Regions from separate parts of the Bradyrhizobium xenonodulans genome, predicted to be linked through region 1. Evidence: predicted binding sites of a transcription regulator. Region 1 holds the regulator's gene; the other holds the start of a gene.

The links. Region 1 encodes HrcA, which represses chaperone genes, less so after heat shock. Its sites were predicted from a motif close to GTTAGCACTCNCNNNNNGNGAGTGCTAAC; they were not measured.
Region 2: a site for HrcA is predicted at 4,745-4,773, ahead of groES (co-chaperone GroES). Genes of this name have one in related genera too.

Annotation. Positions count from the first base shown of each region.
Region 1 is NZ_CP089391.1:167,987-174,138, reverse strand. It holds gene hemW (radical SAM family heme chaperone HemW) at 1-1,071, opposite strand, end outside; gene rdgB (RdgB/HAM1 family non-canonical purine NTP pyrophosphatase) at 1,058-1,693, opposite strand; gene rph (ribonuclease PH) at 1,705-2,418, opposite strand; gene hrcA (heat-inducible transcriptional repressor HrcA) at 2,587-3,675, shown strand; gene grpE (nucleotide exchange factor GrpE) at 3,772-4,377, shown strand; gene pncA (bifunctional nicotinamidase/pyrazinamidase) at 4,444-5,166, opposite strand; gene I3J27_RS00780 (hypothetical protein) at 5,270-6,152, opposite strand, start outside.
Region 2 is NZ_CP089391.1:6,828,343-6,834,494, forward strand. It holds gene I3J27_RS32520 (outer membrane protein) at 1-1,124, opposite strand, end outside; gene I3J27_RS32525 (glycoside hydrolase family 18 protein) at 1,871-2,998, opposite strand; gene I3J27_RS32530 (hypothetical protein) at 3,704-3,907, shown strand; gene groES (co-chaperone GroES) at 4,816-5,130, shown strand; gene groL (chaperonin GroEL) at 5,217-6,152, shown strand, end outside.

The sequences.
Region 1 (6,152 bases):
GATCGCGCCTTCTTCGCGCAGCAGCGTGATGCGCTTGGGATCGAGCGAGCGGCCCGACAGCGCCTTGTAACGCTCGGGGTCGATACCCTCAGCCAAACGCAATCCCATCAGCAAAAATTCGTCGGCACGTTCTTCGCTGTTGAGGAGATCGTCGGTGACGACACCGTGGCCGTTGGTCTCGACGCGCATCAGCCAGGCTTCGGGGCGCTTCTCTGTGGCAGTGGCATGGCGCACGCCGTCGATGTCGAGGCGGCCATGGGCGCCGGGGCCGATGCCGGCATATTCCTCGCCGCGCCAGTAGACCAGATTGTGCCGGCACTCGGCGCCGCGCCGCGCGTGGTTGGAAATCTCGTAGGCGGGCAGGCCGAGCTTGTCACAGGTCTCCTGCGTGACGTCGTAGAGCGCGCGCGCGACGGCTTCGTCCGGCGTCTTCAATTTGCCGGCCTGATGCAGGCCGAAGAACGGCGTGCCTTCCTCGATCGTCAATTGATAAAGCGACAGATGCTCGGCCGCCTCATCGATCGCGAGGCGAAGCTCGTCGGCCCACATCGCCGGCGTCTGGTCGGGGCGGGCGTAGATCAGGTCGAACGAATAGCGGTCGAACGAACGGCGTGCGATCGCGACGGCATCGAGTGCCTCGCGCGCGCTATGCATGCGGCCGAGCGCCTTCAGCGAGGCATCGTCGAGCGCCTGCACGCCGAGGGAGACACGGTTGACGCCGGCTGCGCGATAGCCGGCGAAGCGCGTGGCTTCGACGCTGGTCGGATTTGCTTCGAGCGTGACCTCGACGTCATTGGCGACCGTCCAGTGCTTGCCGATCGCATCGAGCACGGCGCCGACCGTTGCGGGCTGCATCAAGGACGGCGTGCCGCCGCCGAGGAAGATCGAGGTCACCTCGCGGCCGGGCGAACGCTCGGCGGTGGTTGCAATCTCGCGCGCGAAGGCGGAGGCAAAGCGTGTCTCGTCGATCGCGGCGTGGCGGACATGGCTGTTGAAGTCGCAATAGGGGCACTTCGACAGGCAGAACGGCCAGTGCACGTAGACGCCGAAGGCTTCCTTAGCGCGGCTCAAGGCAGATCTCCGCCAGTTTCACGAAGGCGCGGGCGCGGTGCGACAGGCCGAGGCCGAGCGGCGGCAGCCCGTGCTTCTCGATGCTTTCCATCTCGCCGAAGGTGCGGCCGTGTCCGTCAGGCAAAAACATCGGATCGTAGCCGAAGCCGGCATTCCCGCGCGGCGGCCAGACCAGTGTGCCGTCGACGCGTGCCTCGACCTCTTCGAGATGATCGTCGGGCCAGGCGACGCAGAGCGCCGAGACGAAATGTGCTTTGCGCTTGTCGGGCGTGGTCGCGCCGCGCTCCTGCAACAGGCGCTCGATCTGCGCCATCGCCGCAGCAAAATCCTTCTTCGGTCCGGCCCAGCGCGCACTGTAGATCCCGGGCGCGCCGTCGAGCGCATCGACCACGATGCCGGAATCATCGGCGAACGCGGGCAGCTTGGTCGCCTGCGCGGCCGCGATCGCCTTGATCGCGGCGTTGCTACGAAAATCGTTGCCGGTCTCTTCCGGCTCGGCGAGGCCGAGCTCACCGGCCGACACCGCCTCGACGCCGTAAGGCGCGAGCAGCTCCTTTATCTCGGCGAGCTTGCCGGGATTGTGGGTCGCGATGACGAGCTTTCCGGTGATTCGGCGGTGCATGGGCCTATTGACTACGCGACAGCCAGTTTCTGCAAGTCCACCAGACGCGCGATGCCCTTCTGTGCCAGCGCCATCAGCGCAAGGAACTCGTCCTGCGTGAACGGCTCGCGTTCCGCGGTGCCCTGCACCTCGATGATGCGGCCATCGCCGGTCATGACGAAATTGGCGTCGGTCTGGGCTTCCGAATCCTCGGCATAGTCGAGGTCGAGCACGGGGGTACCGTTGTAGATGCCGCAGGAGATTGCGGCGACGTTGTCGCGCATCACGTTGGCCTTGACCATGTTGCGCGCCTTCATCCAGCCGATGCAATCGGCGAGCGCGACCCAGGCGCCGGTGATCGAGGCCGTGCGCGTGCCGCCGTCGGCCTGGAGCACGTCGCAATCGACCGTGATCTGGCGCTCGCCGAGGGCTTCGAGGTCGACGATGGTGCGAAGCGAGCGGCCGATCAGGCGCTGGATCTCGACGGTGCGGCCGCTCTGCTTGCCCGCAGAGGCTTCGCGGCGGGTGCGTTCGGAGGTCGCGCGCGGCAGCATGCCATATTCGGCGGTGACCCAGCCGCGGCCCTGGCCCTTCAGCCACGGCGGCAGGCGGTCCTCCAGCGTGGCTGTCACCAGCACATGAGTGTCGCCGAATTTCACCAGGCAGGAGCCTTCCGCATATTTGACCACGCCGCGCTCCAGCGTCACGGGGCGCAATTCGTCGGGCGCACGGCGGCTTGGCCGCATGGGGAATCCTCCAAAACTCTCGGAAAAGGGCTGTTCGCGGTGCTTGTAGGGGGGGTGAGTGGGGAGGACAAGGCTTTTTCACCCCCGGTTTTCCACCCCGCAAACGCCACGCTTGTCAGAAGCCTCGGGGATGGACAAATTATGAGCATCTGAGAGGAGTTATCGTCTGTGGCCCATCACGATCCGATCCATCTGATCGCGCCGCGCGCAGGCCTCGCCCAGCTCAACGAGCGTTCTCGCGACATCTTTCGTCAAATTGTCGAAAGCTATCTCGCGACCGGCGAGCCGGTGGGCTCGCGCAATATCTCGCGGCTGATCGCCATGCCGCTGTCGCCGGCCTCCGTCCGCAATGTGATGGCCGATCTGGAACAGCTGGGGCTGATCTACGCCCCGCACACCTCCGCCGGCCGGCTGCCGACGGAACTCGGCCTGCGCTTCTTCGTCGATGCCTTGATGCAGGTTGGCGATCTCACCGAGCCCGAGCGGCAGTCGATCCAGAGCCAGCTTGCCACCGTCGGGCACGCGCAATCGGTCGAGGCGGCGCTGGACCAGGCGCTGACGCGGCTGTCCGGCCTCACGCGCGCCGCGGCCGTGGTGCTGACGCCGAAATCCAATGCGCGGCTGAAGCACATCGAATTCGTCCGGCTGGAACCGGAGAAGGCGCTGGTGATCCTGGTTGGCGAGGATGGCCAGGTCGAAAACCGCGTGCTGTCGCTGCCGCCGGGAGTTCCCTCCTCGGCGATCACCGAGGCCGGCAATTTCCTCAATGCGCGCATCCGCGGCCGCACACTGGCCGAGGCGCGGCTCGAGCTCGAGACCGCGCTCGGGGAGGCTCGTGCCGAGCTCGACCAACTGACGCAAAAGGTGATCTCGGCCGGGATTGCGAGCTGGTCCGGCGGCGAGAACGAGGACCGCCAGCTCATCGTCCGCGGCCACGCCAATCTGCTCGAGGATCTGCATGCGCTGGAGGATCTGGAGCGCGTGCGCCTTCTGTTCGACGACCTCGAGACCAAGCGCGGCGTGATCGACCTGCTCGGCAGGGCCGAAACCGCGGAAGGCGTGCGCATTTTCATCGGTTCGGAGAACAAGCTGTTTTCCTTGTCAGGCTCCTCCACCATCATCTCGCCGTATCGGGATGCCGCCGGCCATATCGTCGGTGTTTTGGGTGTGATCGGGCCGACACGGCTGAATTATGCCCGCGTGATCCCGACCGTGGACTACGCCGCCCGCATCGTCAGCCGCCTTTTGGGGGGCTGACCGGCGTTTCCTCCGATCACGGGCGCTTGATTTTCGTAAGCTTAGGCACGATATCCGGGCCAACAATCCCTTGAGACGAGTTCGAGAAGAGAGTCGATGACCGATCAAGACCGGCAGCCCGAAGACACGACCGCGCCGACCGGCGAGCCCGTGGTGTCGAAACCCTACATCATGCCCGACGATCCGGAGCCGGGCTCGGTCGAAACGTTGCAGAAGGAAGTCGCCGAGGCGCGCGACCGCATGCTGCGGACGCTGGCCGAGATGGAGAACCTGCGCAAGCGCACCAGCAAGGAAGTCGCCGACTCCAAGCTCTACGGCATCACCGGCTTTGCCCGCGACGTGCTCGACATCGCCGACAATCTCCAGCGCGCGCTCGATGCCGTTCCGGCCGAGGCGCGGGCCGCGGCCGATCCCGGCCTGACCTCGCTGATCGAGGGCGTCGAGCTCACCGAGCGTTCGCTGCTCAACGCGCTGGAAAAGCACGGCGTGAAGAAATTCGATCCGCAGGGCCAGAAGTTCGACCCGAACTTCCAGCAGGCGATGTATGAGGTGCCGGATGCGTCGGTGCCCGCGGGCACCGTCGTGCAGGTCATGCAGGCCGGCTACACCATCGGCGAGCGCGTGCTCCGCCCGGCTCTGGTCGGTGTCGCCAAGGGCGGCGCGAAACCGGCTGCCGCCGCCAACAGCAACGAGTCGAACTGAGCGGCCCTCATCCTGTGAGGAGCGCGCTCGCGCGCGTCTCCTCACCATGAGGGTTTGGCAGTTGCCTTACGCGCTCACCGCGATATCCGCGGACTGAATCCGCTTCACGCCGGCCTTGGCCATATCGGCCCAGGCTTTCGCGAGTGAACCCTGCGTGTCGATGCCGCGGCAGGCGTCCTCCACGACATAGACGTCGAAGCCCGCCTTGCGCGCGTCGAGTGCGGTCCAGGCGACGCAGAAATCCGTCGCCAATCCCACGACGAAGACGCGCTTGATCTTGCGGCCCTTGAGGTAGCCGGCAAGGCCCGTCGAGGTCTTGCCGTCGGCCTCGAGGAAGGCCGAGTAGCTGTCGACGTCCTTGTGAAAGCCCTTGCGGATGATGAGCTCGGCATGCGGGATCGCAAGGTCCTTCGACAGCGCGGCGCCATCGGTGCCCTGCACGCAATGGTCGGGCCACAGCACCTGCTTGCCGTAGGGAAGATCGACCGTCTCGAACGGCTTCTTGCCGGCGTGCACGGAGGCGAACGAGATATGGCCTTGCGTGTGCCAGTCCTGCGTCATCACCACGTTCGCAAACGCTTTCGAGATCTTGTTGATCACGGGCACGACCTGCTCGCCTTCCTTCACCGCGAGGCTGCCGCCCGGCAGGAAGCAGTTCTGCACGTCGATCACGAGCAGCGCGGATGCATCGTCCGGCTTGATCGGTGCTGCCGCCAGAAGTGCGGTTGGCCCGAGGGCTACGAGAGCGCTCGTCCCAAGCGCGGTCAAGATTTGTCGCCGATCCAGCATCGTTCGCCTCCCTCCAGGATGAACCCAACGGAGACGAAGCCTAATTCTGCTTGTGCGCGAACAGAAGCCCGAAAATGCAGCCGGCTCTGTCCAGCGCTCGGGCTCAGCCCTTCGGCTGAATTCCGTCGCGCACGGCGCGGAAGCGGGTGAAGGCGGCGGGCCACTGGTCGCGCGGGGCGCTGGCGATGATGCGCAGCGAGGCGCCGCTGGAGAAGCGGATCCATTGCACCACCGTCACCGGGGTTTTTTCCTTGCCGCTGACGCCGTCGATCCGGGTCTCGAAGCCCTGCTGGCCGTTGATGCGGATCGGCTCCGACATGGTGACGCGAGATTCGCGCACGCCGGGGATCTGGAGCGCGGCCTCCTGGGCGAAGCGGGCGCGGTCGGCGGCGGCTTGCGGGGTGGCGCCGATCAGGCCGAGGATCATGAACGGCTTCGATTCATAGCCTGAGCTCTCGTTGCCGTCGGCCAGGATGATGCTCGAGCCCGGCGCCAGCGTGCGGATGTCCTTGAAGTCGGCGAGATCGGTGATCTTGAACGGCATCAGCGCGATCTGCTCTTCGGCCGAGACCTGCTTGCGGGTGGTGACGCTGGCAAACATCTGCCGCACGGCTTCATCGGTGTAGATCTTGGTCGCATTCTCCGGGATCTGCACCGCGACATAGCCGGAGAAGCCGGCGCCCGGCACGATCATCGAATAGCGCTTCACCGGGGTATCGCCGGCCTTGCCGCTTTCGGTGGTGAAATAGGCAAGACCCGCGGGGGTCTCGATCTTGTCCTGCTTGATGCCGGCGGTGCCCGCGGGATTGGCATTGAAGGCGCCCACGACCTCGCCATAGGCGGCCGGCGGCAGTTCGGTGATCAGCACCTTGACGCTGCCGTCCTCGCTCTCGAAACCCGGAAAGGTTTTGGCCGTGGTGAGCCCGACCAGCGGCGCCATGCCGAGCCGCAGGCCGGGCGGGAAAACGGCGTCGGCGGCGAGGGCC
Region 2 (6,152 bases), 1.6 Mb from region 1:
CTGCGATCAATTCCCCAATCTTCATCGTTGGTGATTCCTTTGTCGAAGCGACCGATGCCAACGTTGCTCTTCAGAAACGCTCCCCACGGGCTGTCAACCCGGCCAAATAATTCCCCGGAAAGTCCGTTGAGACCGTGGTGGGTGATCCTCGATACAAGAATGTTAGGATCTCCAGCAGGGACTTCATTGGGCACAGCGCTGTCATTCCATTGGAATCGTCCGCGGCTGACCCAAAGCCGCGAGCCGCCTTCAAACGACCAACCGGCTGTGTCAGCCGTCGGCGGCACGCTGCCCGTTGCTTTCGTGAACAACGGCGCATCGGACCGTTGCGCATCCCAAGGGTCGGCGTCAAAATGGTAATTCAGACCGATCGTTCCGATGTGATAGGTGCTAGACAGGCTCGTTGTATTCGCCGGAAGGATTGCGAACGGCGGAAACTGCACCGTCGGAGGCGTTGCGATACTCGGCCCACCGAAATGCAGATAGTCGTATTCGACCTTGAGAGACCATGCAGACGTAAGTGCTTGCTCGACGCCCAGCCCGATGATGCCGCCGACCCGACCATAGTCGAAACTGGTGTTCTCCTGAGTCCCGCGGCCATTGAACTCGTTGTTGTTGACGACATCGCCGCGATTGTTTTGCCAAGCCAAGCCTCCCTTGAGATAGGCCAGCGTGTGGCCATGTGGGCCAAAGGTGTAACCGACCCGGCCGGTCCCGGTCGCAAAGACGTTGGGACCTGCCGCGCAATTTGCGCTCACAACAAAGCCGGAGGAGGCGAGGCAGGTATTTGTGCCGTCGGAGACAGCACCGCTGACATCGAGTTCGACGCCAAAGACCCAGCTGTTCTTCTGCCAGTTATAGCCTATCTGGCCACCTACGAGGAACACTGGGGTGTCAACCACGCCGCCATAGATTGGGGGACCGTAGGGATTGCTGAATGAGGTTCGGCCATACCCACCGCCGACGTTCCCGCCGATATAGCCTCCGGACCAACTCCACACCGCCGCTGGCAATTTCACGTCTGGCCAAAGGTCTACCGCATTGGCTGCACCGCTTGCGACGAGCGCAATTGTTGCGACTCCCGAAAGAAGAACTCCAGATCGCATTCCAAACACTTCCTGCATTTTGCGCCGTCCACAACCGAGCGCCTTAACTTGTCGCCACAGCAAACCGTCGGGGCCAGACCACACGCTTGCGACGCGCGCCCTAGTCCGCCTGGAAAATCAACGCTTGCGATTGGCAATGATGGCGTCAGCAAAGCAAACCGCGAGCCAATTGAATTCGGCGGTTCTGCAGGCACTTCGTAGTGGTGTGTAGCGTCAAGTTGCTGACATTTGTCTCAAGACTCACAATCTACGTTGCTATCGCCGACGGCATCATCGTGAGGCGCATCTGAAGCAGGCCAATAGAGCATCCGCCGCAACTCTGCCGATGTCTCGCCTGATAAGGAACGGGGCCGGCTGGCGAGACCACCGTCTTCACTGCAGGGGGTCACGTGTGAATCGGCGCCGAAGCATGCCTCTTCTATATCGCATGGGTCAGTGACTCATGGCGCCGATCGGGATCGGGATCCCGCACCGATACACAGACATGGCTTAAGTCAGGGTTGCTCAAGCCTTCGCGTGAGGGGTCGCGAAGAGTCGTCCGGCCTCGCGAGCAACCGGATGGGATCCGGTGCGCACGTGGCATCACGACGAAAAACCCGCATTGCCGCCAGCATGCCTCCCGAACGACGCTGCCGGGCGCCAGATTTCCGACATCGCCGTTTTCAATTCGACGTGGCTCTGATCTCAACAGCGTTTCGCGGCTGATTTCGCTCGAGGCGCGCACAGATGACGTGCTTCAAGGCGACGTAATGACGACACTTCTATTAGGATCTTCGCACAGGAAGGATGCGGAGCGCCGCGAGCAGCAGCGAACCGTCGTCGGCGAACAGGTCCCAGATCATGATCCCGGCGAGTCCATGGGCGCGCGCGTACATCGTCTTGCTTGCGATGGATAGCGGATCGTCGTAGCTGATCCATATCCGCCGTTCGGCGTCATAGAGCCACGGCACTTGGGCCTCATCACACCAATACCGGCGAAAGCCCTGCTCTTCCGGTCGCCGGACAACGAGATCGCGATAATCGATGCCGTCACTCCCTCCCCACTCCTCGCTCGCCATCGTCCCCTTTTGCAAGAGCCCCCCGTTCTCCTGCGGAACGCCTGCAACAGCTCGGCCATAGAAGGCTACCCCGAGCGTGACCTTGGCCCGCGGCACCCCGGCCCGGATCAAGGCATTCACACTGGCATCGACATTGAGATCGGGACTTGGATCGCCGGCGCAGGCAAACAGCGGAGCATTGAAGCCGGCAAAGGTCGAGCCCGCATGATAGTCGTAGGCCATTAGATGAATCCGGTCGACCAGCGGGGCGAGAGCGGCCGCCTCCAGATTGATAATCTTGTTGGGGACGGCCGATACGGCGATGGTGAGCTCCAGCTCCCTGCGCTCCAATGCGGAAAACTCGGTGAGTCTTCGGCGAAGCTCCGCAATCAGGAGCGTGAAATTCGTGCGGTCCTCGAGGCGCGCGAGATTCCCTGGGCGTCCTCCTGAGACGGGAAACTCCCAATCGACATCCACACCATCGAACAGACCCGGATACGGCCGAAAGAACGCCTCGATAACGGATTGTGCGAACCGCGCGCGCGACCTCGGCGTGGCAGCGGCGGCCGAGAAATATTTCGACCCGCTCCAGCCGCCCAACGCAATCAGGATCCGGAGCTCCGGACTGCTCCGCTTCAATTCGGTGAGTTGGGCGAAATTGCCGCCGAACGCGGTCGACGGCGCGGTTCCGTCGCAGGCTCCTGCGTCCAGGCAACGATCCGAAAGTCCAGCCAGTCCTTCTGCCGAAACGGTGCCGAACGCGTACATCAAGTGCGTCAGTTCGCGAGCCGGGATCGTCTTGATGTTTGGACCGCCCGTCCGGGCTTTCCAAGGGGCGACATAGCCTGCGACCACTGGCCTCCGGGACGGCGTGCCCCGTCCCGGCTGCATCAGTGCGTATCCGCACACGAGCGTAGAAAACCCGGCTGCAGCGAAGTTTCGACGATTAATTGCCACGGATTACGGCCTTATGCTCTCTGTCTGATTTTACGCTGCGCCAACCGATAACGCGATCGCCTCAGCGAGCCTTCGATCTGCGCGGCACTGGCTCCCTTTGTTTCACCTGATCGCTACGACTTCATGGCGGCATCTTCATCGAGAGCTGTATTTGCTGCGCGACGGGTTCAGCTCTCGAATGGCGAGAATACGACGAATTGAATGCGGTGGAGGAAGGCTCGTCTAAGACGAAGTATGGAAGTTCAAAGAGCTGTTCTGTGGCGGGCTTCCGACATTTTGTGGCTAGCATCCGCCGCGTTGTCCCATCCGAATTTGTCGAAAGGCGCACAAGTGGATTGGTGTATTGGAACGTATGGGCAGCAGCTACGGCCGCTCTCGTCCGCTGAATTGCGCTTCGCTTCATCGTCTCTGCGCCAGGATGGGAGGCTGTGAAGGGCAAACTGTGGCACGCATCCTACCCCGCGCGGGCTCCGTGTGAACCTGCGTTCAGGCGCGAGCAGAACCCCTCCTTTTTGGTAGGATTTATGTTGCAACCGGCGCGTGATACGGATCATTCTTGCACTTGCGACTTGACCCACCTACAGAAAGCCAGGGAGCTCGAAAATGAACGACACCGCGTCTTCAACGCGAAGCGATCTGCAGGGACTTAGGTTGATCCGCGCTTTTGTCCGGATACGCGATCAACGCACCCGGTCCGAGTTCGTCGAACAAGTCGAAAAGCTCGCCGCGGAGCAGCCTGCGGGATCGGGTTCGAGCTTGCCCGGTTCATCTGGTTTCGCCGAGCATCCGGCGGATCCCCTCTGTTGATCTCTCGCCTTCTTCGTGTCGCCCAACGCCACGTTCCAGCATCATTCGCGTCTGCCCTTGTTGCAGGAAGTCCATGACTTGGCCGCAAATCGTGATAGCAGGGAGCCACGATCTGGCGATGCCTCAAATGCGAGTCCGCAGGCTAATTCCGCCCTGATGCCACCGCTGGGGTGTGGCGACGTCGGGACGATCGGCGTGCTCAGATATTCGGGTACGTCGCCGCATTTCCGGATCACCTTGGCGTCGCCGAAGACGCCGCGCGATGGGTCCTTCGGTCCCCGAGAGGGCGACCGCGCCCATGATGCCGGGCTTGCGGGACAACGCCTTGGCGCGCCTCACAGCGGCGTTGGCGGAAATGCATTCCGTCTTGCCGGCTGCAACTCCATCGTCGAGAACAGGCCGGCTCTCGTCGGGAGCGAACCGGACCGACACCTTCTTGCCATCGATGGTGTCGTCCTCGGGAGAACGAGGTGAACGGCACCAGGCAGCGGCTCTGCGGATCGAGCCAGCGCTTCCAGTACGCGCTCTCACTACCGGACGTTGGTCGTGCCGCCATCGAGCTCATCCTCAGCAGCTGCTGGAAGTCGACTGGCCTGCCCTTTGCTTACAGCTTGGTGGCGTCCACAGAACCCGCCACGAGGTCGGCACGCCCCAGCGTGCCATCACGAGTTCGCGTCCGCGCGGGATAGTGAGGAAAATCCTAGACACCAAGGGCAGATCGCCGGTTCGGTCATTCGCCGGTATGACCACGAACAGCCGGCGAATACCCTGAGCGCCTTTTTTCTGCGAGGAGCCCTTGCTTCCCGAAAAGACCAGCCCTACCTGTGCTCCGCCCGCATTGGCACTCGCGGGCATCGACTGCTAACTACCTAAAATCACCAACCCAAGCAATTGCTTAGGAGGACTGCATGAAATTCCGTCCGCTTCACGACCGCGTCGTGGTCAAGCGTATCGACGCAGAAGAGAAGACCGCAGGCGGCATCATTATTCCCGACACGGCCAAGGAAAAGCCGTCCCAGGGCGAAGTGATCGCCGTTGGCCCGGGCGGCCGCGACGAGAGCGGCAAGCTGATCCCGATCGACGTCGAGGTCGGCGATCTCGTGCTGTTCGGCAAGTGGTCGGGCACCGAGGTCAAGATCGACGGCCAGGAGCTGTTGATCATGAAGGAGAGCGACATCATGGGCGTTCTCACCGATGCGTCGGCCAAGAAGAAGGCCGCCTAATCCAACCGCTCGCACCGCTCACCCTGAGGAGCGCCTGCCGGGCGCCTCAAGAGTGAGATGAGACCAATCAACTCAGGGAAACCAATATGTCAGCCAAAGAAGTCAAATTCGGCGTCGACGCCCGCGACCGCATGCTGCGCGGCGTCGACATCCTCAACAACGCGGTGAAGGTGACGCTCGGTCCGAAGGGCCGCAACGTCGTGCTCGACAAGTCGTTCGGCGCGCCCCGCATCACCAAGGACGGCGTCACCGTCGCCAAGGACATCGAGCTCGACGATAAGTTCGAGAACATGGGCGCCCAGATGGTGCGCGAAGTCGCCTCCAAGTCCGCAGACGCGGCCGGCGACGGCACCACCACCGCGACCGTGCTCGCGGCTGCGATCGTGCGCGAAGGCGCCAAGGCGGTCGCCGCCGGCATGAACCCGATGGACCTGAAGCGCGGTATCGATCTCGCCGTAGACGCGGTCGTGGCGGACTTGCAGAAAAACTCCAAGAAAGTCACGTCGAACGACGAGATCGCCCAGGTCGGCACCATCTCGGCCAACGGCGATGCCGAAATCGGCAAGTTCCTCTCCGATGCCATGAAGAAGGTCGGCAACGAGGGTGTCATCACCGTCGAGGAAGCCAAGTCGCTCGAGACCGAGCTCGACGTCGTCGAGGGCATGCAGTTCGACCGCGGCTACATCTCGCCCTACTTCGTCACCAACGCCGACAAGATGCGCGTTGAGATGGACGACGCCTACATCCTCATCAACGAGAAGAAGCTCTCCTCGCTGAACGAGCTGCTGCCGCTGCTCGAGGCCGTGGTGCAGACCGGCAAGCCGCTGGTGATCGTCGCCGAGGACGTCGAAGGCGAAGCGCTCGCGACTCTGGTCGTGAACCGCCTCCGTGGCGGTCTGAAGGTCGCGGCCGTCAAGGCTCCGGGCTTCGGCGATCGCCGCAAGGCCATGCTGCAGGACATCGCGATCCTGACCGGCGGCCAGGCGATCTCGGAAGATCTCGGCATCAAGCTCGAGAACGTC